DNA from 3 places in the Paenibacillus sp. GCM10023252 genome. Region 2 is predicted to be linked to each of the others. Evidence: riboswitches for the same ligand, from Rfam matches in the RefSeq annotation. Region 2 holds a riboswitch; each other region holds the start of a gene.
What was found. A riboswitch is a leader RNA that binds a small molecule or an ion and turns the genes downstream of it on or off. The one in region 2 is predicted to bind cyclic di-AMP.

Region 1 (10,355 bases), on a different contig from region 2:
CAGCACGATTACCGTGCCTACTTCAACGACGAACATAACCGGGTTTTTCATCATCGTGATTGGATTTAATTTTATGAAGCTATCTTTTAACGCACTGCCCACCAGATCAGAGGAGAGCATGCTTTTCTTATGTCTAGGAGAACTCATTGATCCTTCACCTCATCCGTCCGTTATCGGAGTGTCAAATGTTCAGCAATTGGGCCAAGCACAATCGCCGGCAAGAATGTTAATGCGCCAATTAAGAGTACTGTACCGATCAGGAGACCAGTGAACAGCTTATTGTCCGTGCGGAACGTACCGATCGTCTCAGGCACCCATTGCTTCGAAGCGAGCGAGCCCGCTACACCGAGCATGGCAATCATGGAGATATAACGGCCGAAGAGCATTACTAGTCCCGTCGTAATATTCCAGAACGGCGTATTGTCTCCAAGTCCCTCGAAGCCGGATCCATTATTGGCTGCGGAGGACGTATACTCGTACAGTACCTGCGAGATGCCATGATAGCCTGGATTCGTAATGGCCGCCGTGCCCACATCCGTCATTAAGGCAAGCGCGGTCGGCGCCAGGATAATGAACGGATGAGCCAGTATCGCGATGGCGATCAGCTTCATCTCTCGGGGCTCAATCTTGCGTCCTAAGAATTCAGGGGTTCGCCCCACCATCAATCCGCAGATGAACACGCCGAGGATGGCATACATGAGCATATTGATTAATCCGACACCCTTGCCGCCGAACACGACGTTCAGCATCATCTCCGCCATCGGAACCATCCCGCCTAGAGGGGTCAAGGTATCATGCATATTGTTAACCGTTCCCGTCGTCGCTGCGGTCGTGACCGCTGTGAACAATGATGACTGTGCAATGCCGAATCGGACTTCCTTGCCTTCCATACTGCCCTGGGAAGCGTCCACGCCAAGAGCGTTCATGACCGGGCTGCCCGCCTTCTCAGCCGTGTAGACCGTAGTCAGGAACACCAGGAACAAGATCATCATCGCGGAGAAAATAACCCAGCCCTGCTTCTTATTCTTAGCGAACAAGCCGAACGTATAGGGGAGAGCTGCCGGCAGCGTCCACATCGCTAGAATCTCCAGCACGTTCGTCAGCGGACTTGGGTTCTCGAATGGATGCGCGGAGTTCACTCCGAAGAAGCCGCCGCCATTCGTCCCTAGATGCTTAATGGATTCAAGCGAGGCGACGGGACCTATTGCGATCTGCTGCACCGCTCCCTCAAGCGTCTTGACCGTAAGCGTCGGATCTAGCGTCTGTGGAACTTGCAGCGCCACGAGGACAAGTGTAAGGATGAAGGAGATCGGCAGGAAGATTCGTGTATGTGCCTTCACGAAGTCCTCGAAGAAGTTGCCGATTGTCTTGCCCTTGCTCGTAATTCCCCTTACGAAGGCTATAGCTACCGAGAACCCGGTTGCTGCGGAGGTGAACATCATCATCATGATGACCGCCATCTGCGAGAAGTAAGTCAGCGCAGATTCACCGCTGTAATGCTGCAGGTTCGTGTTCGTCATGAAGGAGATGACTGTATTGAAGGTCAACGTTGATTCCATATTACCGATATCATTCGGGTTGTAAGGCAATGCGTTCTGCAGCCTTAGAATCAAGTAACTGACAGCGGTCAGCACAATGTTGGTTATGACGAAGCTGAGCGCGTACTTCTTCCATCCCATCCCCGCTCTGCTCTTCAGTCCAAGCAGGCGATAGATGACTCTCTCCGTTCCTCCGAATACTCGATCTTGCTTGCTCTGCTCATTGGAGAACACGTGATACACGTAGGTTCCCACCGGCTTCACCAGCAGTATAATTATCGCGATAACAATCGCAATCTGCAGGACATCCATTCTATATTCCTCCTAATCGTAATGACAAGCCTTGAAGGCCGCTTCGCAAGTGTTCCTATGCTCTAGAACTTCTCTGGATGAATTAAGGCGTAGACGAGGTAGATGAACAGCAATCCCGTCACTACAAGTACGAAGATCATCGCGTGTCCCCTCCATCCTCTACCACCTTGCCGCACCAATGCAGGAATCCTGCTACTAGGATGAAGCTAACGATCAAGGTTCCTATCATGTACACATCCATCATAAGAATGACCTCCCTATTCTATGGGTTATTCCGATTCAGATTCATTCAGCAAGAATCCAACCTCGCCCGTTCGTGTGAAAATAATATGATCTGCTCCAAGCCCCCGATAGATGGCTCTAGGATTAAAGCTCTCTGTAATGACATAAATGGGCTTCGACGTCCATGACCTGCAGCATTGAATATATCTGCAGCTCAAGGCGAGGCTGCTCTCGAAGATATACTTGCAGGCTTCATTGAATCCGGCTACAACGATGGATTCTCTCTCCAACGGATATTCCTCCTATGGTTAGAAGGCAACACAAAAGAAGCCGCAGGAGAATAGAGGAACATCTCCCGCGGCTTCTTCAAGGCACAGCAAAGCTGCTGCGGCGAAGAATCGCGATGTATGTTGCCTCTCCCGAGTACGCTTACGAGGTTAGCTGACGGATTCGGGCGTGAGAGTCGCCCTACGCTTGGCGGCAAGCCAAGCGATTCACCCCATGAACAGCATCTCATGACAAGATTGCTGCTCGTTGGTTCCCCCGCTCCTGCACTGAACCTGCAGGATTAAGCGATAAAGACTTTGTTAGCAAATTCGTAAAATAGGTTAGCCTGCGAATTCGGGTGGTGAGAGACACCCTGCTTCCAACCGGACTCCATGGTGTCCAATCGGAACGAACACTCCAGCCTAGACTAGTTCGACTCTCACATCGTTCCAGCCGAGTCAACCATGAATCGAATCTTACTCCTGAAGCGATTCACCTGTCTAGGAGGAATAGAGGGGATATTAGCCATATTTTCAGCTGAATCCGTCCATAACTAGCGCTTACACTACTCTTAAACTCTAGAATGCTTACTAATTCATAGGTTTTTCTCTCGATTTCATAAGTAATATAAAAATAGGCAGGTTCAAAAAAATAGTGAGAAATCAGACTTCTCGAATTCATAGAAAATCGGAGCATAAACGAGTTATTTTGAGAATTAGCTGCGTTAGCTTCTTGCCAAAGGCATCATTCCAAAAATATGGCTTCACAGCGGGTAAGGCCGTTATTGGGAGGTTAGACAAACCTAGCGGTCAGCAGTATGATATACGGCGAAGTCCATACGAAATTGAAATCGCTGAATTCTTACCAAATGAAGCGGGGGAACCAACTCGAACGATAGAGATGTAATCGTTCATGGGGTGAATCTGGAGCTAGTCTCCAGTAGGGCGACTCTCTGGCCCGAATCCGACAGCTAACCTCGTAAGCGATGAACCCCTAAAGGAGAGATGATGTTATGACGTTCAGATTAGCTATGCCCTCACCAGAACCCCTGCCTGTCCCTGACTCTCGTTATGAACCACTGCGCATTACGCACATTGAATGCTATGTCGTTCCTTCTCATTGCTTAAACAACCAAGGCTTCCGAGCTGTTCTGAAGGTGACCACCACTGAAGGAACCTGCTGGAGTGAGCTTCCTGTTCTTCATCAAGACAGACCAGGAGACTGGATGATGTGGTGTGGATGCTTAATGAAGGGGATAGGTGTGTATGGCTGTGTGCCTGAGCATTCTCTGAACTGTGAATGCAGGCACGAGCTGCAATGGCAGCTCTATGACCAAGCTTTATCTCATATCGTAACCCCTGCACATCAACCTCCGTGGACAACGGACTATGATGAGAAGGGGTTATTCGAGTCTTCCCTATTCTATGCCTCATTCTTCTAGTTCTACTTGAACCAGCCCTTCTTGCGGAACAGTAGGAACATGATGAGACCAATCATGGCCATAATTCCAATGACGATGAAGTAACCCCCCTTCCAAGTCAGTTCAGGCATGTAGACGAAGTTCATGCCGTATATTCCGGCTATGAAGGTTAGCGGCATGAAGATGGTTGTGATGACGGTTAAGGTTTTCATAATGCGATTCATTCGATTGGAGTTAATGGACAGGTAGCTGTCGCGCATGTCTGATGTCATGTCCCGGTTCTGCTCAATCATCTCGGATAGCTTCAGCAGGTGGTCATAGATATCGGTGTAGTAGAGATGATGCTCCTTCAAGCCTTCGATTCTCTGAGAGTTGACGACTCGGTAGAGCAGATCTCTCATCGGCACAATCGTTCGGCGCAGCTTGAGCAGCTTCGACCTAATCTCGAACACTTGGTTCATGAGCTCCTCGATCGGCAGATTCGCTTCATTGCTGTCAATCTCGCTCAGCTGGTCCTCCAGGTAATGCACGCTCGGGAAGTATTGGTCCACCAGCTTGTCCATGACCAAGTAAGCACAGTAGATGGGCCCGTTAATGCGAAGAATCTCATTGTCACAGATGCGCGACCATGCTTCATCCATCTCCTGCAGCTCATTATAGTGGAATGTGACGACATAGCTCGGACCAACGAACATATCAACCTCTGCGGCCTTCAGCGTCGACTCTGAGATTGCATGCAGCACGAAGAAGTGCATATCTTCATAATGATCGACCTTGGGACGCTGCAGCACATGGAGACAGTCCTCAATCGCAAGCGGATGGAAGTGGAAGTGGCTGCTGAGCAGCTTAGCCTCCTCCTCAGTAGGAGCATTGAAGTCTACCCAGTACCAATCGATATCCGGTCCAGTCAGCTGCTCCAGAGGCAGGTCCTGCTTAAGTATCAAGTCAGTCGTTATCGCTAATGTACGTATCAATGGCTTGGGCTCCTCCGGGCGTTACTACAATCTAAGTACAGAATAACATGTGTCGTTGTATGACAAAAGGAAGGAAATAACATCAATCCTTATCGGGCAGCTCGATGAGCTGAAGCTCCTCATTGAACCACAGCTTATAGCTGATGGAGCTAAGCAGCATCGCTGTAAGGGCAGCTGACGAAGCGAGCAGGAACATGATGAGCATCTGGTACCTGACCGCTTCGATCGGGTCTGCACCTGCTACGATCATCCCCGTCATCATCCCTGGAAGCTGGACGAGTCCGACAGTCTTCATCGCATCCAAGGTCGGGATCATACTTCCTCGAACGCCTCTTCTAATCGATCTCTTCATCGCCTGCTTCGCAGTAGCTCCCAGAGCTAGCAGCGCCTCAATCTCCCCGCGTGCGGTATCCATCTCCCGCCTCATCTGATTCAGATACAGTCCGCATACAATCATCGAGCTGCCAATAATGATTCCGCTGATCGGGATAATATGCTGGGCTTCCGGCTCAATCATTCGAAGTCCCAGAAGCAGAGCCATCGTAATCGCTTCGGTGCATAACAGCGCAGCAGCGATCCGAACTCGAATGCCCCTCAGCTGTCTAGCCTTACCGCCTGCATTCCAAGCAGCTACAGCAATCATGCATGCCACGATTAGTACAATAATGATCGGCTTCTGCGCTGAGAATACGGCATGCAAGACGTAGCCGATGAATAGCAGCTGCACGGCGGAGCGGACGGTTCCAATGGCAATCTCCTTCTCCAGCCCAAGCTTCTGCTTAAGCGACAGCACGGCAGTGACGGCTACGAATATAAGAGTACACGCTAAGGCGAGATTGGAGATGCTGCCCCTCCCCCTTCCCTGTGCAGATTGTGTAGGAATGCTCTTCCTGCTTCGGACCTCGGCCCTTGGAAAAAATCGCTCGAAGCTGTCTGCTCCAGCAGCGCCCCTTCGCCAAGGAACCAGACCTGTTCGCTCACCGTGCGTGCCTGCTCAAGATCATGCGTAATCCAGATCGCGGAAGCTTGATGCTCCTTGAGCCAATCGTTCAAGCAGCTCTCCACGGCTGTCTTGGAGCCGGGATCCAGTGAAGAGGTCACCTCATCGAGCAGCAGCACCTCAGGCTCCAGCATTAAGGTGCGGATAAGCGCCACCCGCTGCTTCTCTCCTCCCGACAGCTCGCTGGCTGGCTTGCTGAGGTCAAGCTTGCCTAAGCCTGCTGCAGCGATAAGCGATTGTGCCCGTTCTTCATTGTAGGGGATGCCATGCAGCACACTGGCCATTCTTAGATTAGCCTCCACCGTACCTTGCAGCATAACAGGCTGCTGAGCCACATAAGCCACCTTGCGGCGCCAGTCATTCGGCCTCCATTCATTCATGGGCTTGCCATGAAGCGAGATGGTTCCGCTGTCCAGCGGAATGAGCCGTGCTATGAGGCGAAGAAGCGTACTCTTCCCTTGCCCCGATGCGCCTAGGAGCGCTACTCTCTCCTTCTGCTGAAGGACTGCTGTCACCCCAGCGAACAGCTGCTCATCACTGTCCTTCTTCCGCTTCATCACTTGTTCAAGCTGTAATAGATTCGTCATCTGAATCCTCCCCTCTTTTAGTCCTGTTAGTTCGTGCTACTTATTTACACATTCGTAGCACAATGATAAGATGTGAATTAAGCTTACATATCTTATATGTAGAAAAGAGGACGAGAACAACATGCATATTCCTGATGGCATTCTCGATGCCAAGGTATGGCTCCCTGCCGCTGCGCTAAGCGCTGCTGTGCTGGCTCGAAGCGTCAAGCATACGACCGCACAGCTTGAGCATCGTGCTGTACCGGTGATGGGCGTTATGGCTGCTTTTATTTTTGCCGCGCAGATGATTAACTTCCCTATACTAGGAGCTGCAGCCTCGGGACATCTCATGGGAGGCGCGCTCGCCGCTATTCTATTCGGATTCTGGCCGGCTACGCTGATCATGACGACCGTCGTCATGATTCAGGCTCTCCTGTTCCAGGATGGAGGCATAACTGCGCTTGGCGTGAATCTGTTGAATATGGCTATTCTATCCCCAGCTATTGCAGCCATGACTCATCACTTGCTGCAGCGAGTGAAGCTTAACCGGTCGGTGAGCGCATTCGCAGCCGGGTGGACCTCTGTCGTTGTTGTGTCGGTTGCAGCTGCGGCTCAGCTCGCCTTATCCGGCGCAGCCTCCTTCGCTCATGCTGCTTCCGCCCTGTTGTTCTGGCATTCCTTCATCGGAGTTGGAGAGGGTCTCATCACAGCTGTCGTCCTGCCGTTCGCCCTTCGTTCATTCTCTCACATTCCGCATAAGGAGACCTTAACCTATGAGTCGTAAAATCTGGCCTTGGCTCGCAGCTGCCTTGTTAATCGCCGGCGTGCTCTCGCTGTACGCATCTTCTCACCCGGACGGCTACGAGAAGGCAGGCGAAGAGGTAGGGTACATCGAGTCTGCAGCAGCCTATCTCCATTCCCCGCTTCCCGATTATACCATTCCGGGACTAAGCTCCGCGCTCTCTGGAAGCCTAGCTGGCATCCTTGGCGTACTGGCTACCTTCTTGTTATTCCTTGGCTTAGGCAAGTGGATGGCAAGACGGAATAAGAAGGAATAAGGAATGACCAGTACGATTATTACTCATCCTCCCCTTCGGATAGCAGGGGCTATACTTGCCATTGCAGCAGGCGTTTCCATCGAGGGAGTGGGAACGCTTCTTTATTTGCTTGCTTGGGGTGCACTTTGGCTGGCAGCATTCCGAGTGCCTTTTTCTAGCTTTTGGAGGAGAGTTCGTCTCCTTGCTCCGTTCTTTTTGTTTTCTGTTATTTTTTTCAGCTTGTATGGCGGTGCGCCTTATTATATGGAAGCGGGTCCACTGACGTTGTCCGTCAGCGGGGTCGAGCAAGGCTTGCGTTATAGCTGCCGATTATTGTTCTCCCTAATGATGATTACCCTCATGCTGCACGGACTGCCCTTATCTGTATTCGTCCAGTCGCTCATCAGACTTAAGCTGCCAGCCCTGCTGTCCGAGCTTATCTTATTCACTCTCCGTTATATGGAGGTCATTCGTGATGAAGCATTCCGACTGCTGCGCGCGCTGCGGAGCAGAGGGATGCACGTTCGCAGCTTCTACTCTATCTCCTATTATCGAATGCTGTCCAGCTTGCTGGGCAGTCTACTTGCTCGTTCCCTGCATAGATCAGATCGGGTCTACTCAGGCATGCTGGCGCGGGGCTACCGCGGGCAGATGGTAACCGGGGAGCTTGCCCCTGCTGCTTGGAGGGATTGGCTGCTTATGCTGCTGCTTGTTGTCCCCGTGTATGTATTGCTGCTGCTTCAGATCATATAGAGAGTAGGTTTGATGTATGACGTCTTTGTTTGAATTTGATGAGGTCTGCTATCAGTATCGCAAGGACAGGCTCCCTGCCTTGAATGGGCTGTCCTTTCAGATTCCCGTAGGCGCACGAACCGCGATTATCGGTCCGAACGGGGCCGGGAAGTCTACGCTGATTTTTCATATGAATGGGCTGTATGGGTGTGGGAGCGGGAAGGTGTCGTACCTGGGAGAGGAATTGACGAAGGAGAGGAGAAGGCAGATGCCTGGCCGGGTTGGTGTCGTGTTCCAGGACCCCGACGATCAATTAATTGCGCTGACCGTAGCGGAGGATATCGCGTTCGGTCCTCAGCAGCAGGGTCTGCAGAATGAAGAGGTGCAGGCTAGGGTGCAGGCTAGTATTGACTTGCTTGGCATTGCTGATCTGGCTGACCTGAACCCGGCCGAGCTGAGCTTCGGTCAGAAGAAGCAGGCTGCTGTCGCCGGCGTACTCGCCATGCATACGGATGTCGTCATCTTCGACGAGCCGATGGCCTTCCTTGATCCTGCCGGCAAGCGGCGCATGCGGGAGATTATGGAGCTGCTAGGGGAGCGAGGCCAGACGGTCATCGTCGCTACGCATGATATGCAATTCGTCGCCGAGTGGGCTGAACACGTGGTGGTCATGGCAGATGGCCAGTGCCTGGCGGCGATGACGCCGCAACAGCTGTTCACGCAGCACAGCGGGCTCATGGAAGCAGCGAATCTGGAGCTGCCAACTGTCGCTGAAGTGTTCACCGGGCTGTGGAAGGATGAGGCGACGCTGCCCATCCGAGTGAGCGATGCCCGGGCACGCCTGGAGCAATTAATCGCCGCTGGATGGATCCGCTGATCGGCCATGTCATGCGGCGGAGCGCACTGTCCAACTAGATTATTTGCCATTAACAGGCGGGTGACTGTGCTGGTTCCCTGTTGCCTCCTCAACCACATAGGTGACCGAGAGCTCAGCATATAGTACCCCCTTCAGCACTTGAATCTGCTGATGCAGCGTTCGCAGCCTCGCCAACTGACCTCTGACTACAAGAATCTCCAGGCATTGGTCATGATTGAGATGAACATGCATCGTCGATATAATATCGTGATGGTATTGATGCTGAAGCTCCATCAGCGAGGAAGACAGCTCGCTCGCATGGTGGTCATAGACAAGTACAACCGTGCCAGCCACCTGCTTGTCCCCTTGGAGCTTCGCATCGTCAATCAATGATTTGCGCACGAGATCCCGAATCGCCTCTGAACGGTTCGTATAGCCTTGCTCAGCAATGCTGCGATCGAACTGCTCAATGAGCGGCACCGGTATGGACACGCCGAACCTAGTTAATTCTTCCTTCTCCGCCATCGTAAAAATCATCCCCGTCTTCGTCTGTCGTTCTGTTATTCCGATTGTAACACAATCATCATTGTTAGATGGAACAGAAGATCTACTTCACCCTCAATACGGGTAGGACCGTACATACGGCGTTTACTTTAGTCTATTTCCCTTTAATTCCATGACTACTAACGGCTCCTAAACACAAATAGAGCCGGAAACATCCGGCTCTATGCCATACAGGAGGAATCCTCCTCCTATCAATGTGACTTTATTCCATCATCGACTTCGTCAGTGTAATCGACCATTCTGCGTCGTTCCACTTCACGTCCCAGCCAAGCAGCTCGGCGATGAAGCGGAGCGGGATAGCGGTGCGGCCATCACGAGCGAACAGCTTGGTACCAATATCACGCTTCTCTCCGTTCACTTCCATGTAGTCCTTGCCTAGCCAGAATGTCAGCGTGTCTTCGCCAGCCATGACCCAGATCGTCCTCGTTTTCTCATCCCACTTCACTTCGGCACCTATTCCTTCGCTGAGGTAACGAAGTGGTACGAACGCGGTACCGCTCCAGATGAACGGAGCCGTATCCATCTTCGTCACCTTACCGTCCACGCTGAGGTCTTTGCTGCCGATTTTCAACCAGATCTTCGTCATGTCATGTGGAGACGCTTCCTCTTGGAACTCTTCGCTGAATTGGGTCACGATCGCCCCGCCCAGCGCTTGGCCTATACCGAACACGAACTTATAGGCTTCGCGGAAGCTCATATAAGACTTCTCATAGTCGCCTGCTGCATAATGATCGAACGCTGCAGCCACTTGGTTCTCGTGTGTACGTATTGCATCTTGCGCAGCGGCAGCAGGAAGATTCTGCTCGGTTGCCGCACCTAGGAAGGAGCCGAACTCCTTAACGAAGCTCTCCACACGCTTGTTCACTT
Region 2 (10,355 bases):
GCCGAAGAGATGTCCTCAGCAGACTTCTTCAACCCTCTGATATATTCAACAGCCTTAGGCCCTGCTACCATACCGCCGTAGATGGCGGAGAGCAAGGAGTTCGCACCTAGACGGTTAGCGCCATGGTACTGATACTCGCACTCGCCTGCTGCGAATAGACCAGGAATGTTCGTCATCTGGTTGTAGTCAACCCACATACCGCCCATGGAGTAATGAACAGCTGGGAAGATCTTCATCGGAATCTTACGTGGATCGTCGCCCATGAACTTCTCATAGATCTCGATGATGCCGCCGAGCTTCACATCCAGCTCCTTCGGATCCTTATGCGACAGGTCGAGGTAGACCATGTTCTCACCGTTGATGCCCAGCTTGTCGTCTACACAGACGCTGAAGATCTCACGAGTCGCGATGTCACGAGGCACGAGATTGCCGTAAGCCGGATACTTCTCTTCTAGGAAGTACCATGGCTTGCCATCCTTATATGTCCAGATACGGCCGCCTTCACCGCGCGCTGATTCCGACATGAGACGAAGCTTGTCATCCCCTGGGATAGCGGTCGGGTGAATCTGGATGAATTCGCCGTTCGCGTAGTGCACACCCTGCTGATACACCGCGCTTGCAGCTGTACCTGTATTAATAACCGAGTTCGTCGTCTTACCGAAAATAATGCCAGGACCGCCCGATGCCAAAATAACCGCATCTGCAGAAACCGTATGAATCTCCATGCTGCGAAGGTCTTGTGCCGATACGCCGCGGCAGATGCCGTCATCGTCGAGCACAGCGCCAAGGAACTCGAAGTGCTCGTACTTCGTTACGAGACCAGCAGCTTCCCAGCGGCGTACTTGCTCATCGAGCGCATACAGGAGCTGCTGCCCTGTCGTTGCTCCGGCGAATGCCGTTCTATGGTACTTCGTGCCGCCGAAGCGGCGGAAGTCAAGCAAGCCTTCCGGTGTACGGTTGAACATAACGCCCATCCGGTCCATCAAGTGAATAATGCCTGGTGCTGCTTCGCACATCGCCTTAACGGGTGGCTGGTTCGCCAGGAAGTCCCCGCCGTATACGGTGTCATCGAAGTGCTCCCAAGGGGAATCGCCTTCCCCCTTCGTATTCACCGCTCCGTTAATGCCGCCCTGCGCGCATACGGAGTGGGAACGCTTCACAGGCACGAGGGAGAACAGATCCACGTGGACGCCTGCCTCTGCTGCCTTAATAGTAGCCATCAAGCCGGCGAGCCCGCCGCCAACTACGATAATTTTATTCTTAGCCATTACGTATCGCTCCTTGTACTCGTACTAACCTATGTTCGACCATGCCAAGGCTGCGGCTGCCGCTTCCTTGAACTCATCTCCGCGGAAGGCAACCAGTGACAGCAGGAACAGCGCCGCAACTAGAACGAACACGCCCATCCAGATGTAGGATGAGATCTTCTGCGCGCGAGGTCCAACGGTAATGCCCCATGAGACCAGGAAGGCCCACATGCCGTTGCTGAAGTGGAATACAGCAGCAATAACTCCAATGATGTAGAGGATGAAGTAGAATGGATTCGTCGCAATCTCGTGCATATGAGAGCCTAGCTCTTCATGGGACACATTGCCAATCGCTACCTGCCAGCGAGTCTGGTATACATGCCAGAACACGAAGATGAAGGTAATGACGCCTGATATCCGCTGCCACATGAACGCCCAGTTGCGGCCGTACTTGAACTGCCCGGTGTTCACGTTGGACTGGTAGGCTACGTATAGCCCATAGATTCCGTGGAATAACAACGGAAGGAAGATGAGGAACAGCTCCAGCACCCATACGAGCGGAAGGCTGTTCAGCAGCTTAACTCCGGAATCGAAGCCCTCCGGTCCGCCTTCGAATGCCATGTAATTGGTGAGGCCGTGTTCAACGATGAACAAGCCGAGCGGGATGACTCCCAAGAGGGAATGAAGCTTCCTCGAATAATACGAATTTCCTTTCATACTGCTCTCGTTCTCCTTTCAACACTGTGTAATCGCTTATAAGACAAGCCATGAACAAACCATCAATCATTGTACCCCCAGCCCGAATCCTCGTCAACAAATGTCGACACAAGTTAGCCACACTTCACATCCTACTCCTTTTCATCTTATAATGGAATTGCTTATTTTTTATAGATTGTTATAACGAATTCACATAAGCATTAGTTGATTATGATTCTCACTCTTCTATTATATAAGGAGATCTGCCCATGCTTGAGGAAATGCAAGTATTCGCTGCGATTGTGGAGCAGTCCAGTATGAACAAGGCATCCGCTGTACTGAATCTGTCACAGCCCGCCCTGTCCCGTAAAATAGCGAAGCTGGAAGAAGAGCTCGGCGCTCAGCTGTTCCGCAGAATCGGCAAGAGACTGGAGCTGACCCGTGTCGGGCAGATTACTTACGATTATGCCCTGGAGCTGCGTAAGCTGCATCGCCGTTATATTACTGCGGTCAGCGAACACAAGGAGTCCGGCCGAACACCGCTGACGATTGGCGCGAGCCTGACTACTCTTCAGACGACGCTGCCAGACTTCATTCAGTCTCTGACGGCGGCTCATCCTGAGTTCGACATTAAGGCGATAACAGGCAAGACGCATGAGATCGTTACGCTCGTACGCGACCGCAAGGCGGACATTGGCATTGTGGCGTCGATGATTGAAGATACGCAGCTCACTTGTGTCCCCTTGTTCGAGGACCATCTGCTCCTGGTGCTGCCTCGGAATCAAGTCGTGACCGATCGAGGCAAGCTGACTATTCAGGATCTGAACGATATGCCTATGATTCTATTCTCCAAGGGGACCTGGTATCGGATATTGACGGACGAGCTGTTCCACAAGTATGAGCTGCAGCCAGATGTTCGAATGGAGATTGACTCCTTCGAGGCCATCCTGCGACTGCTACACACATGCCGGGCGGCTACTCTGCTTCCGAAGTCGTACTTGAGGACGCAGCTGCTGGATGATAATGATCTTGCCGTCATCCCTCTGGCCGAGCTGGAGGAGACGAAGCGGACAACCTCTCTCATTCATGCTGATTCAGCTTCAGCAGGCCCCGTCGTACGAAGATGGCTGGAAGAGCTTCCACGATTCCTATCGGGCGGCTACACATAGACAAGGACAGCTGCCTCTAGGTTCTTCAGCAGGCCGCTGTCCTTATTATTCTCCCATATTAAGCTTCTGCATCCATTCCTAGCCGCTTCGCGACCCATGCGGTTGTACTGGCCTGGACCAATATGGTCATCAGTATGGCCATGAGAGTGATTGAGGCGATAATGTCCGCATGCTTCACACCCATTCCGATAATGATGCCGGATAGAGCCGCAGGAATGACCCCCGTCTCCCTTACCCACATCATGAACAACAGCTCTCGCCCTGTCCACTTCGCCGCTCTGTCGGGAAGGGCACTCGCAAGCACGGTGAGCGGGCGAGCAACGAACATGAACAGCAGCACGACAGCAAGGCTCTGCAATCCGTACTCCAGCATGAGTGCAAGATCGGCCTGACTGCCGAGCAGAACGAAGATAAGCATGCGCATAATAACGGTCATATTGTCGGAGAAGTGAACGAGCTCCTGCTCCCGTGCCTCAAGATTAAGCTTCACAATGGCTGGATTGCCCCATACAAGCCCCGCTACGAACGTAGCCATGAACCCGCTGACATGAATATAGTCACCTAAGAGATACGCTCCAAGAGCTGTTACGACCATAGCGATGGTCGTATACTCCTTAAGAATACCAAGCTTCGGATGGACAGCCAGCAGCACGATAAGCACTCCGACGGCCGCTCCAAGCAAGATTCCTCCTGCAGCTGTCCTCACGAACTCCCACAGCAGGGGCCCCGCTTCAAGAGCCGACTCACCAGTTACCGCGGCGAGCAGAGCGAAGGTAATAATGGAGCCCGTTGCATCATTGAAGGCAGATTCACTCTCTACTGTCTCCCTCACCTTCTTCCGTATCGTAACCTGACGGAATACCGGGATGATTGAAGCAGGATCGGTTGAAGCGATGACCGAGCCTGCGAGCAGCGCATAGAGCCACTCTATTCCGAACAGATAGTGAATAGCCGCACCTGTTACCGCTATAGTAATCAGCACACCTGGGACACTAAGCAGCGATATCGTCCACTTCACCTTCTGCAGTCCTCGCAGACTAATATTACGGCCTCCATCGAACAGAATGAGGACCGAGCCTACAGTGAGCACCAGTTGATTCACGACTGAAGCGCTGCCCTCATTAATTAAGTGAAGTCCTTGCCCAAGCACCATCCCCATGACGATGAACAGCGCTACATCTGGCAGGCGCAGCCATGCCGCTATTCTTCCGGACAGCATGCCGAAGCACAGAACAAGCAAGAACAGCAGTACCATATGATGAATAACCGGGGTTGCTTCTGTAACCACTTGATGACCACGATCCTCTCTTAACGAATGACAGCCTCTTCGAACTCTTCAATCTGTTCGTTCGTCCCAATGACGACCATCACATCACGCTCAGAGAGCATATCTTCCGCAGTTGGAGCAATAATGATGCCGCTCGCCTTATTAATGGCCACGATGCTGCAGCCGTAGCGCGCCCGCGGGTTAATATCATGCAGGGACTTGCCATCGAGACACTTGGGAACAGCAAGCTCTGCAATCGTATAATCCTTAGACAGCTCAATATAATCCAGCAGATTCGGCGACACGAGCTGATGAGCGACACGAATGCCCATATCCCGCTCGGGATAGACGACCCGGTCGACGCCAAGCTTCTCTAGCACACGCCCGTGAAGCTCGCTGATGGCCTTAGCCACAACCTTCTTCACACCAAGATCCTTAAGCAGGATAGTTGTCAGTATGCTTGCTTGAATATCATCGCCGATAGAGACGACACCGCAGTCGAAGTTGCGGACACCCAGCGAACGCAGCGATTCCTCATCCGTTGCATCTGCACATACCGTGTAGGTAAGCACCTCGCTCATCTCTTGGACAATCTCTTCATCCCGGTCGATGCCAAGCACCTCATAGCCAAGCTCGACCAGTTCCTTGCCCAAGCTTGAGCCGAACCGTCCCAGTCCAACGATAACGAATTGATGACCTTTAATCATAGCTATATAAGCTCCTAACCAATTGTAATTTTACCTTCTGGATGCCGGTATAGCTCCTTCTCCGTCTTAGGACCAAGCGCATAGGCAAGCGTCAGGGGCCCGAGTCGTCCAGCGAACATCGTGAGCGCAATTATAACTCTTCCTACGTCAGATAGATAAGGAGTTACTCCTGCAGACAGCCCCACTGTGCCGAATGCAGACGTCGTCTCGAACAGAATCTTAATGAACTCCTTATCCTCCGTGGTCGACAAGATCATCGTCACGAACAGTACGAGCGCGAGGGACAGCATCGTAATCGTCAACGCCTTGAAGATGCGGTCCTTGCCTAGACGGTAACGGAACAGCACGATATCCTCCTTGCCTCGAATCATAGCGATGACAGCTCCGATCAGTGTCATGAACGTCGTCGTCTTAATCCCTCCGCCTGTCGAGCCTGGTGAAGCGCCGATGAACATGAGGATGATGGTGAAGAAGAGCGTCGCTTGTCTCAGCACGGTGAAGTCCAGAGTATTCGCTCCGGCTGTACGCGGTGTAACCGATTGGAAGAAGGAAGCGAGTATCTTCTCTCCCCAATTCAAGGACCCCAGTGTATTGGCATTGGAGAATTCGAAGATGAAGATGACGAGAGCTCCGATTGCAATTAAGGAACCTGTCATCGTCAGGACGACCTTGCTGTGCAGCGACAGCTTCTTCTTCGTCCGGAACTCCAGCAGATCCGACATAACAATGAACCCTAGTCCACCAAGAATAATTAGCAGCATGGAGACGATATTAACTAACGGATCGCCAACGTACATCGTCAAGCTTCTATACTCTCCGAATAGATCGAAGCCCGCATTATTGAAGAAGGAGACAGCATGGAAAAATCCGAAGCCTACTGCTCTGTCCAGCGGCATGTCATAAGCGAAGCGAATCGTGAACAAAATAGCTCCAGCTAGTTCAATCGCCAGCGAGTAAAATATGACTTTGCGAATCAGCCTAACAATGCCCTCCATGCTGCTCTGGTTCATCGCCTCTTGTAGGATAAGACGCTCCTTGAGGGAGATTCTCTTGCGAAGCGCCAGAGCAATCAGGGTGGCCATCGTCATGAATCCGAGACCGCCGATCTGAATGAGCGTAATAATAATAATCTGGCCTGGTATGGACCAGAACGTCCCAGTGTCTACGACTACGAGCCCTGTTACACAGGTCGCAGAGGTAGCCGTGAATACCGCATCAAGGTACCGAACTCCCTCCCCATTCGCAGTGGCGAATGGCATGGAGAGCAGCAACCCTCCAAGCAGGATAATGATGGCGAAGCCCGTTACCAGGATTCGCGGCGGTGACCATGTCAGCACCTTCAGGTTCATCTTCATATGTACAATCTCCTCATCGGTTATCGGTTATCGGTAGTCATGTGTAGGCAAAAAAGAGCACAAAAAAATAGCACTGGATGCTCAAGTGCTAAAGCGATGAGTCCTGTTCCATACAGCCTGCGAGGTTAGCTGACGGATTCGGGCCTGGAAAGGCAGCCCTATTCAGCAGGTTCATATGATCCTGTCGAAATTCACCCCATGTTGCTGCGGCCATGCTTGGCTGCTAACAACAGTATGGTTCCCCCGTTTTCCTTAGGAAATTCGGCTGTGCTATTCAATTGGTTGTAACGTTAACGATTATAATCCTTATTGGCGGTTAGTTCAAAATCGTGTGAATCATAAAATGAAGGGGAATTTGTGCATATTCGGGCATACACTTGAAGTTATAGGAGGTTGTCTCCCCTCACGTCGTTATTTCTCGCTTTTATGAAAACAATGCTCTTCTTTTCATCGGATTCATTGGATCAGGAATGAAAAACTATGTTATGTTAAGCGTAAATTAAAACAGAGGTGGTCGCATGCTTCAGCCGATACAGGCCGATGAGTGGAAAAAGTACAGGATAGCCGGACTGATTGCTTTTATTATTTTCATACTTGTTCAGATTGTTCCGCAGGCTGCGGATCCCTCGCTATCAACGGCTTCGTCCAAGCTGATTACCGAAGGTGAGGCTGAGATGGCTGCCTCGGCCTTCATTCAGGAAAATCTGCATGAAGAAGCAGAGAAGCTGGAGACGATTCACCAATCCGAGAGTATGGTGTATGGATACTTAACGAAGGAGAAGCTGCTAAGTGATTACAGCGAGCAATATGACAAGCAATTCCCTACCGATGTCTATCAGGTCGAATCGAAGCTGAAGGACGGCGGCATCGGGTATATCTATGTCCATATGGAGACCGGCACAGTCGTCGCATGGCACTTGCTGGAGCCTAAGGGTGAAGGGAATCCGCTGACAGGCAGCGCTGCCCTTAAGGCAGCCAAGGAGCTTGCCGTCCAGCAAGGCTTCCGGGCAGAGGAGCTGAAGCGCAGCGAGGTTCAGAATAACGGCACAATTATGCTGTACCCGGCTGGGTATCGAATCGGCGAAGCTGCTCTAGAGATTAAGGTCCGTACGGCTTCCTCGGCCACTGGCGGTGATCCGCTCGTTACGGAGTACAAGCCGGCCTTCGTTGCTCCTTCCGACTATGTGTCCTATGTCGAGGAACAGAAGTCGATTGCGAATCTGTTGTCTGTCTGGGGCTACCTCGTCATGACAGGGGTGCTGTTCCTGTTCGCTGTCATCTATGCCATCTTGTACCGTAAGCATACTTCATTCCAGCGCGGTCTGCTGCTCACGGGCTTCTTCCTCGCCTTTTATATTGCGAACAACTTCAACATGGCGGACGGCCTGCGCTCCACCCTTGGAGAGAGCACTAATCCTGATCTGTATATGGCCATCATGATGTTCGTCACGGTGCTTACAACCGTTGTATTCGGTGCTGCAGTCTACTTCTCCCTCGTCGCTGGAGATGGACTATGGCGGGCTGCGGGACAGCGATTGTGGCCACGCTTCGGCGAGCCCGGCTATGGGGACCATGTGTGGCAGAGCATGAAGCTATCCTATCTGTTCGCCATTATTCTGCTGGGCATGCAGTCCATTATCCTGATCGTGCTGCAGCTCGTGACAGGAGCTTGGTCAACGAGCGATGCTACGCAATCGCCATACAACATGGCTCTCCCTTGGCTCATGCCCTTGCTTGCTTGGTGCGCTGCAATCTCCGAGGAGAGCATCTATCGGTTATTCGGCATCGGCCTGCTGCGCAAGTGGCTGCGCAATCCGTGGATTGCCGCTCTCATTCCGTCAGTGATCTGGGCGCTCGGACATGTTGCATACCCGATCTTCCCATCAACCACCAGATTAATTGAGCTCGTTATCCTTGGTCTCGTCTTCTCGTGGCTGTTCCTGCGATATGGATTCATCACAGCCGTATTCACACACGCCATACTGGACAGCATCCTGATGGCTGCCTCGCTGCTCTTCATGGGGACTGCGGCCAATGTGGCTGCGGCCATCTTCTACCTCGTGCTTCCGGTTCCCATCGCATGGGTCATGAAGAACTGGCGATCCAAGAAGGGTACCACACAGACAGCCTAGCTCTCTTATTCATTTCACAAAAAGCTCTGTTTCGGGTGGAATGACCCCGAATCAGAGCTTTTTGGTATGCCATACGAGAGACCTGCCTATGACTGTTCTCTAAGCGACTGCAGAATCTGTTCAGCCAGCTTCTCTCCGATCGACAGCGGCTTGAAGTCCTGGGCCGATGCTTCACGAATCTTCTTCAGCGAGCCGAAGTGCTTCAGCAGCGCCTTGCGCCGCTTCTCGCCGATGCCCGGGATGGAGTCGAGCTGGGAAGCGACCATCGACTTGCCCCTCTGCTCGCGGTGGAACGTAATCGCGAACCGGTGAACCTCATCCTGAATGCGCTGCAGCAGATAGAACTCCTGGCTGTCGCGCGGCAGAGGCACGACCTCTGGCGGGTCACCCTGCATGAGCTGGGCCGTCTTATGCTTCGCGTCCTTCACGATGCCGCACACCGGAACCGACAGACCGAGCTCATTCTCAAGGATATCAATGGCTGCCGACAGCTGACCCTTGCCTCCGTCTACGACGATTAGATCGGGCAGCGGCAGCCCTTCCTTCAGCACCCGTTCATAGCGCCGCCGAATCACCTCACGCATCGTATTGTAATCATCAGGTCCATAGACCGTCTTAATATTATACTTGCGATATTCCTTCCGATCCGGCTTGCCGTCCGTGAAGACGACCATGGCCGAGACAGGATTCGTTCCTTGTATATTCGAGTTGTCGAACGCCTCGATGCGGCGCACCTCAGGCAGACCGAGCAGGGCGGCAAGTCCATCTGCGGCCTTCACGCTTCGCTCTTCATCCCGTTCGATCAGCCGGAACTTCTCCTCCAGCATCATCTTCGCGTTGTCCGTCGCCATCGTCACGACCTCGCTCTTGCGCCCGCGCTGCGGCATGAGCACCTTCACCTTCAGCCACTTGTTAAGCGTCGTCATGACATCATCTGCCCTCGTAGACCCCTGTCCTGCCTCCTCAGGCTGCCCAGACTCCAGTCCTTCAACCTCCTGGATACCTTCCTCCTGCTCAGGCGGCAGCGGCAGCAGAATCTGCTTCGGCAACGCTGGATTGTCGCTGTAATACTGGGTTACGAACGTCATGAAGTCATCGTATTTTTCACCATAATAAGGGAAGGACGTACCATGGCGCTCAATGAGCTTGCCCTGGCGCATATACAGAATCTGAACACACATCCAGCCCTTATCAACGGCATAGCCGAAGATATCGCGGTCCAAGCTGTCCGACATCGTAATCTTCTGCTTCTCCATAACCGCGTCAATCGCCACGATCTGATCTCGGTATTCCTTCGCCCGCTCGAACTCGAGCTGCTCAGCAGCGCCTTCCATCTTGCGCTGCAGCTCCGCCTTCACAGCATCATGCCCGCCGTTCAGGAACTTGGCGATCTCACTAATCATCGCTTCATACGTCTGATTCTCAATCTCGTACACGCAAGGGGCAATGCATTGCCCGATATGATAATACAAGCACACCTTATCCGGCAGTGTCTTGCACTTGCGCAGCGGGTAGAGCCGATCGAGCAGCTTCTTCGTCTCCTGCGCAGCATAGGCATTCGGATAAGGGCCGAAGTACTTCGCCTTGTCCTTAATGATGCGGCGAGTGACCTCGAGCTTAGGATGCTTCTCGTTCGTTATCTTAATATAGGGGAAGGACTTGTCGTCCTTCAGCAGTACATTGTAACGCGGATGATATTGCTTAATGAGATTGCATTCAAGGATAAGAGCTTCCATATTGCTGCTCGTTATTATATAGTCGAAGTCACGAATCTCTGAGACA
Region 3 (10,355 bases), on a different contig from region 2:
GGAGAGCGCTTGACGCGGTCGATGACGATTCGCGAGCTTAAGCTGTATCAGGTAATGGTGAAGCGGTTCCTTGAGGATACAGCTAGGCGTGGAATAGGGCTGAAGGAGATGCGGGGGTTCGATCGCAGAGGCCGTACGAAGCGATACAAGCTGCTCGATGAGATCGATGCAACCCTCATTACCCTCACGGAAGAGATGCTCGACTCCGAGCAAGGACGAATCGAGCTGCTTCAGAAGATCGGGGAGATTCGCGGCCTCTTGATTAACTTACTATTCTAGAATAGAAGCAAGGAAGGGTACAGTAGGTATGAGCTTGGAACAAGTGACTGGACAATGGAAGGCGAAGCGAATCCTGAAGCATGCTCTGCGCAGCGGTAAGGTGTCGCATGCTTATCTCTTCACAGGACCTTCAGGAACCGGCCGTCTGGAGATGGCACAAGCGTTCGCTAAGGCGCTGTTCTGCGAAGCTGGAGGAGAAGACGCCTGCGGGCATTGCCTGGAATGTCGCAAGTTCGAGCATGGCAATCAGCCGGATCTCATTCGGATTGCGCCGGACGGTCAGTCCATCAAGATAGACCAGATTCGCGAGCTTCAGCATGAATTCGCCTACAAGAACAGCGGGACGAAGCGCAAGGTATACATTATGGAACGAGCGGACAAGATGACGCTCCAGGCTGCGAACAGTCTGCTTAAGTTCCTGGAGGAGCCGGTATCTCCTCTAGTTGCGATTCTAATTACTGATAATGGACAAGCCGTCCTCCCAACCATTCGTTCCAGAGCGCAATGGATTCCGTTCTTGCCGAGAGCTGCTGAAGAGATGCTGAAGGTATTAACGGCAGAGGGTGCTCCGCCTCTAATGGCTCGTGCAGCCGTACAATTATCTTCCGGGCTTGATGGCGCTAGAGAAACTATCCAGCAGAATGGGTTTGCAGAAATTAGAAGCCTAGTGATACAATTAGGCAAGGAGTGTCTGACCCGATTCACCGCGGCGATGATTACGGCCCAGCAGCAATTATTCAAGACAGAACTTGCCGAACATGTGCAATTATTTCTGTCGATGTTGGTTTTATGGTTCAAAGATATGATTCACTTCCAGGCCGGAAGGCAGGAAAGCATCGTTTTCATAGATCAGATGGATTGGATAGGCAAGCAGGCGTTCTCAAGATCAATAGCCGGATGGGTATCCTGTATAGAGCATACTCTTGAAGCTGGCAAGCGAATTCGAGCGAACGTGGCCCCACAGCTTGCAGTCGAGCAATTATTGGTTAACTTACAGGAGGGCTAATTCCTTGTACAATGTCGTAGGTGTCCGCTTCAAGAAGGCGGGCAAGATATATTACTTCGACCCGGCCCTGCACCCCGTTGACAGCGATCAGCATGTGATTGTGGAGACAGCGCGAGGTATCGAGTATGGTAAGGTAGTAGTGGGACAGAAGCAAGTCGGTGAATCGGATGTAGTACTCCCGCTTAAGAAGGTCATACGCATTGCAAGCGAAGCAGATGCTAAGATTGTAGACGAGAATAAGTCTGCAGCGAAGAACGCATTCGCGATATGTCTGGAGAAGATCAGAGGTCATCAGCTCAAGATGAAGCTGGTTGATGTGGAATTCACATTCGACCGCAACAAGATTATATTCTACTTCACTGCTGAAGGAAGGGTAGACTTCCGTGAGCTCGTGAAGGACCTCGCTAGTGTATTCCGTACCCGCATTGAACTGCGTCAGATTGGGGTGCGTGATGAAGCGAAGATGCTGGGGGGCATCGGACCGTGCGGCAGAGTATTATGCTGCTCCTCATGGCTAGGCGACTTCGAGCCCGTATCGATCAAGATGGCGAAGGATCAGAATCTATCCCTCAACCCAACGAAGATCTCCGGTCTATGCGGACGTCTCATGTGCTGCTTGAAGTTCGAGCATGATAACTACGAGAGTGTTCGGGAGGAGCTTCCTGCAATCGGGAAGGTCGTCATTACTTCGTATGGAGAAGGCAAGGTTACCGGAATTAATACTTCAACCAAGTCGGTCTATGTCCAATTGTTCGATATCTCGGGCAAGCCGAAGGAACTGCCGTTAGATGATGTTGTTGTGAAGTAATTCAATCTCACAGCAGCATGTTGGTCCAAATGACTAAGCACGGCCTCCACGGAGGCTGATCTCAAGCTTGACGCTCTGGGGTGGGAAGTTGGATAAGTTAGATATATTCATTCAAATGGACGAGTTGGATCAGCGGATGGGTGCCTTCCATAGTGAACTTGGAGCACTCAAGCTGCGAATCAAGGAACTAGTAGAAGAGAATAAGCGACTCAGCATAGAGAACCATCAATTGCGCAAAATATTAAAGAGAGAAAATGCGCCGCTGACGGATCCAGCTTGGGATACTGAAGTCGACGGCAATACGAATGCCGATGCGGGGCCAAGAACGGAACAAGCTAGGGCTGCCAAGCCTTCCTCTAAGGAAGCAGCTGAGTCCTTCGCAGCTGCCATAGCGGCAACGGCCGTAGGCGAAGGCCATGACAACCTGGCTCGCTTGTACCATGAAGGGTTCCATATCTGCAATGTCTACTACGGCCATCTCAGAACTGAGGGAGATTGCTTGTTCTGCCTGTCGTTCTTAAACAAATAAGGTAGTGCCGTGCCGTCCTCTGCGAGAAGAGGACGGCCTATTTTATGATCATAAAGGGGAATGCATCTGTGACTGAATCCGTAACACTACTGGAAGGCGAGAGGCTCGACGACTTAATGACGGAGAACGGCCTTCGCATCATACAGAGCAGAGAAGTGTTCTCCTTCTCCCTAGATGCCGTCTTGTTGTCCAAGTTCGCTAGCGTGCCGAAGCGGGGCAGAATATTAGATCTATGCACGGGCAATGGAGTTATTCCATTCCTGCTGACGACTAGAACGAATGCTCAGATTGATGGGGTGGAGATTCAGCCTAGACTTGCGGAGATGGCGAGAAGGAGCAATCGGCTGAATGGTCTCGAGCATCAAGTCAATATTATGGAAGGAGATCTGAAGGAGTATGTGCATACGGCCGGTTACGGAGTGTACGATGCCATTACGGTGAATCCGCCCTATATGCAGGTAACGACTGGGGAGCAGAATGAGAATGAGCATTATGCCATAGCCAGACATGAGATGCTGTGTACGCTGGAGGACGTAGTGGAGGCTGCTGCTAAGCTAGTTAAGTCTGGCGGGAAGGTAGCGATGGTCCATCGGCCAGCACGCCTCCTCGACATTGTCGAATCGATGCGCAGATGGAAGCTGGAGCCGAAGAGATTACAGTTCGTCCATCCTCGAGCTGACGGAGAAGCGAATATGGTATTAATTGAAGCAATGCGTGACGGGAAGCCAGAGCTCCGTCTGCTGCCTCCCATTATCATCTACGAATGAACCGAGCGAGTTATTGATGAGTTCTGTTAAGAATTAAGTGAAGAGTCATGTGAAGAGTTATGTGAAGCGATATGCGAAGGGCAGGTTGAAGGTTAGCGATGGTGACGGTACAGAAGAGCTATGTGGATCAAGGAAGCCGTACAAGTGGAATATTATACTTAGTAGCTACACCTATAGGCAATCTTGAGGATATGACGTTCCGTGCCATTCGGACGCTTAAGGAAGTAGATGTGATCGCCGCAGAGGATACGAGGCAGACGCGGAAGCTGGTCACCCACTTCGAGATTCCGACCAAGCTGGTGAGCTACCATGAGCACAATAAGCAGTCCAGCGGTGTAGAGCTTATTAGACTGCTGCTTGAAGGCCGCTCCATCGCTATTGTGAGCGATGCAGGCTTGCCAGCTATCTCGGACCCAGGAGCAGATCTAGTAGCTGAGGCAGTAGCACAGGGAATTGCTGTCGTCCCTATTCCGGGCGCGAATGCGGCACTGTCGGCCCTGATCATGTCAGGACTGCCTACTGAGCGATTCCTGTTCGCGGGATTCCCTCCACGGGATAACAAGACTCGACTAGCATGGCTCGAGAAGCTTCGCAAGCAAGAGGGCACCTTAATGCTCTACGAGTCCCCTCACCGTCTTCGGAAGACACTGCAAGCCATGCTCGAGGTGCTGGGCAATCGGCGCATAGCGATCATTCGTGAATTAACGAAGCGGTATGAGGAAGCAGTGCGAGGAACGATAGAGGAGTGTATGATCCGCATAGAGGAGCATCAGCCGCTTGGAGAGTATTGCCTCATTATAGAAGGGGCAGAGAGCTATACAGAGCTGCGTGAACAATATATCGAGGAAGCTGGAGATTGGTGGGCAGAGCTTACACTGGATGCTCATGTGGCACACTATGAAGCAGCTAATCTGGATCGGAAGGAAGCCATCAAGAAGGTCGCGGTCGAACGAGGACTGCCGAAGCGGGACGTCTATAATGCAGTGAATCGATAATCTGGGTATAAAAAAAGACCTTCCTGGCCGGGTTCTAGCGCAGGAAGGCATCAAGGAGTATGATAAAGGTTAGAATTAACAAGTGCGGTAAATTTATTATAACCTATTTTGTTTATTTTGTCACAGGTGAAGGCATTTCTGATAAGCAAATGTGACAAACAATTTTTCCTTTGAAGTAGGAGACGTTCTCAGCATTGCCGCAGAAGATACAAGCTGGCTCGTATTTCTTAAGCATGATCCGCTCACCGTCTACATAAATCTCCAGTGCATCTTTTTCTCCGATTCCAAGTGTACGGCGAAGCTCGATTGGAATAACAACACGGCCTAACTCATCGACTTTACGAACAATACCTGTGGATTTCATCATAATCTATTGTTTCCCCTCTCAAAGTGAAATTCGTCACTATTCGACATAGTTTTTCTTTTTATAGTACCTATAATACCAACTTATACCAGATTAGTCAACCATGAAAATACGAGTGAAAATCTTATTTTTTCAGTGTCTTACTATACAGTAAGCGCTAAAATTCTTATTATAGAATACAACAAGATCCGACGAAATGGAAATGATAATGCGACACTATTCGACATTTAATCGACATTGTGTGTCGAAAAATTGAACAAATGGGATGTGATTACCAATGAATCGGCCGCTTACGGAAGAGAAAGTGTTCAAGGACCCTGTCCACAAGTATATCTATGTACAAGATCTGACGATCTGGAATCTGATCAATACAAAAGAGTTCCAGAGATTAAGAAGAATCAGGCAGCTAGGAACCTCATACCTAACCTTCCATGGCGCTGAGCACAGCCGATTCTCTCACTCCCTGGGAGTCTATGAGATTACCCGTAAAATCATCTCTCAATTCGAGCGAAGCGGCTATCCGGATTGGCCTCGCGAAGAGAGGCTCGTCTCGCTGTGCGCAGCCCTTCTCCATGACGTTGGACATGGACCCTTCTCGCATTCCATAGAAGAGATATTCGACACTCAGCACGAGGAGTGGACCTGCCGTATTATATTAGAAGAAACAGATATCAATCGGGTGCTTCGAGAGGTATCTGAGGACTTCCCAGACCGCGTGGCTGCGGTCATTCGGAAGACTTATCCGAAGCCGATCGTCATCAGCCTCGTATCGAGCCAGATGGATGCGGACCGCATGGATTATCTGCTCAGAGACGCCTACTATACGGGGGTTAACTATGGAACCTTCGATCTGGAACGAATTCTAAGGGTACTTCGCCCTTATCAAGGCCAGATCGTTGTGAAGGAGTCGGGGATGCATGCGGTGGAGGATTATCTCATGTCCCGATATCAGATGTATTGGCAGGTATACTTCCATCCGGTGACAAGGAGCTCTGAGATTATACTCAGGCAGATCTTCCGCCGAGCGAAGGAGTTAACCGAACAGGGCTATACCTTCGGATGGATGGCGAGACCGATTGACAGCCTGATTCGGCAGACCCTATCCGCACAAGATTATTACCGTCTCGACGAGGCGCTCATTCAGACAGCCTTCATGGAATGGTCAGAGGAAAGAGACCCTCTATTATCGGACTTATGCTGCCGATTCTTAGACAGACGGTTGTACAAGTATATAACCATTGAAGAGCCGGATGAAACCTTGTTGGCTGAGATTGCAAGGCAATGGCTGCGTATCGGCCTTGATCCAGACTATCATATGGAGATTGACTTCCCATTTGACCTGCCTTACGATGTCTATCGACCAGACTCGAATAAAGAAGATAAAAAAGAAAAAGCCCCGATTTTGCTGCTGGACGGACAAGATCGAACCGCTGAAATCTCAGCAAAATCTGACATTATCCGCTCCATAACCGGCTTGCATCAAGGCCGTTATCACCTCTATTATCCAGAGGAGCCGCTTCAGGCAGCCAAGGACAAGCTGGATGGACGAATACGGGCTCTTTTTGGAATCGGGTAGAAGGTTTGCTACTATAAGAACAGATAAGCTGATCTCAATCAGCTTCCCATCATGGCTTCATAAGCAGGAGGAATGCCCGCATGACTTATTCATTCATGGACACCCATACGCACCTCGATTCGGAGAAATTCGACGGCGAACGTGAGGAGATCATCGCTCGAGCAACAGAAGCTGGCATCAGCCATCTCATCAATATAGGATTCAATCGAGATACCATACCGACCACATTGGAGCTGGCTGAGCAGTATGACTTCATCTACGCGGCAGTTGGCTGGCATCCAGTAGACAGTATAGACATGAAGCCTGAGGATCTGGAGTGGATTGAACAATTGTGTGCCCACCCTAAGGTTGTGGCGATTGGGGAGATTGGCCTGGATTACCACTGGGATACCTCCCCGAAGGATGTTCAGCAGCGCGTATTCAGAGAACAGATTCGATTGGCCCGCAAGGTGAAGAAGCCAATCGTCATTCATAACCGAGATGCGCATGAGGATGTCGTTCGCATTCTTCGGGAGGAGCATGCGGAGGAGGTCGGGGGAGTCATGCACTGCTTCTCAGGCAGCTGGGAGACCGCGAAGCAATGCCTCGATATGAACTTCTATATTTCGTTCGGCGGACCCCTTACTTTTCAGAATGCAAGAGTTCCCAAGGAAGTGCTCGGGAAGGTTCCGCTTGACCGAATATTAATCGAGACGGACAGCCCATATATGGCTCCTCATCCAAAAAGAGGCAAGAGGAACGAGTCCTCCTATGTGGTTCTCGTCGCAGAGGCTGCAGCTGAAATATTAGGAAAATCTCTGGAAGAGATAGCAAAAATAACAACCGAAAACGGAAAAAATTGTTTTGGTATTGTGTGAAAGCCCTTCAGATCAAGAGGAATTGAGACCTTTCCGGCGATAAAACTAATTTTTGCCCATAAAATCAGCGTTTTATTGCATGGATTTCCTAAAATTTCGTGAATATCGGATTTTATCGCATCTTTACAACCTAGGGCTAGGGAAGGTATGATTCATTTCAGGACATCAGTAATGTATTGTATTTCCAGTCACGCTTAATCTCCGAATTGGAGAGCGGGGGAACCAAGTGTACATAATCCGAGCAAGGGAATGAACCCTTCTCAGCACGTGAACACATGAATTCTTCTTGGGGTGAATTCTGATTCTACTGTCTATGACCGGACGGACATGTGGAACAGATAGGGCAGCTCTCTCGCCCGAACCCGACAGCTAACCTCGTAAGCGTCTATAGAGAGCGATCAACTCGTGCATCCATTTCCATGAATCTCGTGTGTCAACCCGAGAAGCCACGAAACAGATCCTCTGTCGAAGGCTTCTTTTATTTTTGAATAACTCGTAAAGCGTCGACATAGGGTTATTCATGGAGGTATGGGCAGGGTTATGTACCTGGAAAGCGTGCTTGCACGCTAATAAACCAATAGTCGCGTCATGTATCATGCGTAACACACGGCGGCGAGGCTATGAAGGAGGACCGATGAAGTGGGCATTACTCAAGTGAAGGAGACCCATGGGAAACGATCATCCAGCATGTCCAACGCATTGCGATGGAAGCATGAGAATTTGCGTTTGGTTCTACTAAGTGCCATTATCTCAATCGCTATGACTTTCATGTTTTTGGTGTTGTTGTACGGATCGGCTGATAAGAGCGTATCCGTAGTAGTGAATGGACAAGAGACCGTTGTGAAGACTAAGCAATGGGTCCTGCAACGCCTACTGGATGAACAAGCTATCACGATAGGACCGCATGACAAGGTATCTCTCCCGCTGAATGCAACAGTGAAGGATGGAGACCGAGTCGAAGTAACCCATGCGGTAGCTGTCTTAGTGAAGGCTGACGGCAAGACATCGACGGTGTACACGACAGAGAAGACAGTGCAGGCAGCGATCGAGGAATCCAATATTCCTGTTCGTAGTCAAGATAAGATAAGCCCATCCCTCAGCACAGCCATTGAGCCGAATATGACGGTCTCGGTTGTACGAGTGGATACCCGTGTGTCTGAGACACAGCGGAAAGTTCCATTCACTGTCGTGAAGAAACAAGATTCTACTCTTGCCCATGGCAAAGAGAAGCTGGTTCAAACCGGCAAAGAAGGAACCGTCGTTGAACAAGTTGAGAAAGTATACGAGGATGGAGTTCTCGTGTCGGAGAGATTAGTGAACAAGGTCGTATCCGCAGCCGCTGTCAATCAGGTCGTTGCTATTGGTACGAAGAAGGAGCAGCCTAAGATTCAGGTGCTCTCTGCAAGTTCAACCTCCATGACCAAGGGCGGACGTACTTTCAAGGCGAAGAAGATTATTAAGAACGTAACACTGACCGCTTATTCGGCCGGTGTAGCAAGTACAGGCAAGGATGTGAATCATCCGGGCTATGGCATTACTGCTTCAGGTGCAAGAGTTCAGGAAGGCCGTACCATTGCGGTTGACCCTAAGGTCATTCCGCTTGGCTGGTGGGTGTATATCGAAGGAATAGGCTTCCGCCGCGCTGAGGATACTGGCGGTGCCGTCAAGGGCAACAAGATTGACGTGTACTTCGATAGTACCAAGTATGCCAATAAGTTCGGCAGGAAGAAGGGCTTCACGGTCTATGTCCTAGGTCCGAATAAGCCAAGTGCAAGCTAGAGCGGGGATAGGCTTCGAGAAGAAGAGAAGTCAATTCTGCTTGTGAATTATTCATACGTATTTGTCAGCCAAATATGCCATGATAAGGAGAGGCAACGCCTCTTCTTTTTGCATGTTACAAGGAAGGAATGGTCTTGGTGATTAAGGAGATCATTGTCGTCGAAGGCAAGGATGACACCACAGCGATTAAGCGAGCCGTAGAGGCCGATACGATAGAGACGAATGGCTCGGCTATCGGTGAAGATGTGCTTCGCCGAATCGAGCTGGCCCAGCAGCGCAGGGGCATTATTATATTCACAGATCCGGATCATGCCGGTGAGCGTATCCGTAAGATTGTCGCGAGGCGGGTGCCGGGCTGCAAGCATGCGTTCCTTCCGCAAGAGCAGGCGTTGTACAAGGGAGATATCGGCGTGGAGAATGCTTCACCTGAAGCCATTAGGCAAGCTCTGCTGGATGTTCGAACGGAAGCGCCGGAAGGTTCAGGGGATATTACGTGGGAGCATCTCATGGATGCAGGTCTCATCGTACACCCACAGGCCGCTGACCGCAGGCTGCGGATGGGTAAGCTGCTCGGAATCGGATATGCTAATGGCAAGCAGTTCTATAAGCGCTGTACAAGCTTCCGCATCTCCAAGGAAGAGTTCGCGGAAGCGCTGCGTGAGATGGAACAGGGGGAGAGAGCATGAAGGCAGCTGAAGTAGGTACACCGAAGCGAACGAAGGAGATCATAGCGAAGTACGGATTCTCCTTCAAGAAGAGTCTGGGGCAGAACTTCCTGATTGACCAGAATATATTGCATAACATTGTAGCGGCAGCCGAGCTCGACAAGTCCAAGGGCGCGCTGGAGATTGGGCCGGGTATCGGAGCACTCACCCAGCAGCTTGCGGAGGAAGCGGGTACGGTGACTGCGGTGGAGATTGACCAGCGACTTATCCCGATACTTAGAGATGTACTGGCCGAACAGCCACATGTTGAGGTTATCCACGGCGACGTGCTGAAGCTCGACTTGAAGCAGCTGTTCCAAGAGCAGTTCTCTAAGGTAGAGCGAGTCAGTGTCGTCGCGAATCTGCCCTACTATGTGACTACGCCGATCCTGATGAAGCTGCTTGAAGAGCGTCTTCCCTTGGAGAATATCGTAGTCATGATTCAGAAGGAAGTGGCGCAGCGCATGGCAGCGAAGCCAGGCGGGAAGGAGTACGGCAGCCTTAGCGTCGCCGTTCAATACTACTGTGAGCCGAAGCTCGTCTGCATCGTCCCTCACACCGTATTCATTCCACAGCCGAATGTAGATTCAGCCGTCATCAAGCTAACACTGCGGGACACACCGGCCGTAGAGGTCCCAGATGAGGACCATTACTTCCGAATCGTGCAGGGAAGCTTCACACAGCGCCGTAA

Region 1: another riboswitch for cyclic di-AMP. It lies ahead of ACFO9Q_RS09200 (hypothetical protein); the one in region 2 lies ahead of ACFO9Q_RS02310 (TrkH family potassium uptake protein).
Region 3: another riboswitch for cyclic di-AMP. It lies ahead of ACFO9Q_RS10290 (ubiquitin-like domain-containing protein); the one in region 2 lies ahead of ACFO9Q_RS02310 (TrkH family potassium uptake protein).

What each region holds. Positions count from the first base shown of each region.
Region 1 covers NZ_JBHSHW010000010.1:226,095-236,449, reverse strand. Annotated here, with positions in the region: gene kdpB (potassium-transporting ATPase subunit KdpB) at 1-147, opposite strand, end outside; gene kdpA (potassium-transporting ATPase subunit KdpA) at 171-1,850, opposite strand; gene kdpF (K(+)-transporting ATPase subunit F) at 1,913-1,990, opposite strand; gene ACFO9Q_RS09200 (hypothetical protein) at 2,120-2,362, opposite strand; cyclic di-AMP (ydaO/yuaA leader) riboswitch at 2,484-2,657, opposite strand; cyclic di-AMP (ydaO/yuaA leader) riboswitch at 3,181-3,339, shown strand; gene ACFO9Q_RS09195 (hypothetical protein) at 3,352-3,780, shown strand; gene corA (magnesium/cobalt transporter CorA) at 3,783-4,733, opposite strand; gene ACFO9Q_RS09185 (ABC transporter permease) at 4,816-5,577, opposite strand; gene ACFO9Q_RS09180 (ABC transporter ATP-binding protein) at 5,559-6,320, opposite strand; gene ACFO9Q_RS09175 (energy-coupling factor ABC transporter permease) at 6,442-7,083, shown strand; gene ACFO9Q_RS09170 (PDGLE domain-containing protein) at 7,073-7,357, shown strand; gene ACFO9Q_RS09165 (energy-coupling factor transporter transmembrane component T family protein) at 7,361-8,089, shown strand; gene ACFO9Q_RS09160 (energy-coupling factor ABC transporter ATP-binding protein) at 8,106-8,945, shown strand; gene nikR (nickel-responsive transcriptional regulator NikR) at 8,985-9,449, opposite strand; gene ACFO9Q_RS09150 (copper amine oxidase N-terminal domain-containing protein) at 9,691-10,355, opposite strand, start outside.
Region 2 covers NZ_JBHSHW010000002.1:109,911-120,265, reverse strand. Annotated here, with positions in the region: gene sdhA (succinate dehydrogenase flavoprotein subunit) at 1-1,268, opposite strand, end outside; gene ACFO9Q_RS02330 (succinate dehydrogenase cytochrome b558 subunit) at 1,293-1,964, opposite strand; gene ACFO9Q_RS02325 (LysR family transcriptional regulator) at 2,213-3,112, shown strand; gene ACFO9Q_RS02320 (cation:proton antiporter) at 3,171-4,400, opposite strand; gene ACFO9Q_RS02315 (potassium channel family protein) at 4,421-5,083, opposite strand; gene ACFO9Q_RS02310 (TrkH family potassium uptake protein) at 5,101-6,441, opposite strand; cyclic di-AMP (ydaO/yuaA leader) riboswitch at 6,541-6,718, opposite strand; gene ACFO9Q_RS02305 (CPBP family intramembrane glutamic endopeptidase) at 6,960-8,573, shown strand; gene uvrC (excinuclease ABC subunit UvrC) at 8,660-10,355, opposite strand, start outside.
Region 3 covers NZ_JBHSHW010000018.1:4,185-14,539, forward strand. Annotated here, with positions in the region: gene ACFO9Q_RS10245 (YaaR family protein) at 1-279, shown strand, start outside; gene holB (DNA polymerase III subunit delta') at 308-1,285, shown strand; gene ACFO9Q_RS10255 (PSP1 domain-containing protein) at 1,290-2,093, shown strand; gene ACFO9Q_RS10260 (initiation-control protein YabA) at 2,209-2,622, shown strand; gene ACFO9Q_RS10265 (tRNA1(Val) (adenine(37)-N6)-methyltransferase) at 2,739-3,389, shown strand; gene rsmI (16S rRNA (cytidine(1402)-2'-O)-methyltransferase) at 3,488-4,384, shown strand; gene ACFO9Q_RS10275 (AbrB/MazE/SpoVT family DNA-binding domain-containing protein) at 4,497-4,751, opposite strand; gene ACFO9Q_RS10280 (HD domain-containing protein) at 5,026-6,324, shown strand; gene ACFO9Q_RS10285 (TatD family hydrolase) at 6,405-7,181, shown strand; cyclic di-AMP (ydaO/yuaA leader) riboswitch at 7,363-7,581, shown strand; gene ACFO9Q_RS10290 (ubiquitin-like domain-containing protein) at 7,821-8,960, shown strand; gene rnmV (ribonuclease M5) at 9,098-9,646, shown strand; gene rsmA (16S rRNA (adenine(1518)-N(6)/adenine(1519)-N(6))-dimethyltransferase RsmA) at 9,643-10,355, shown strand, end outside.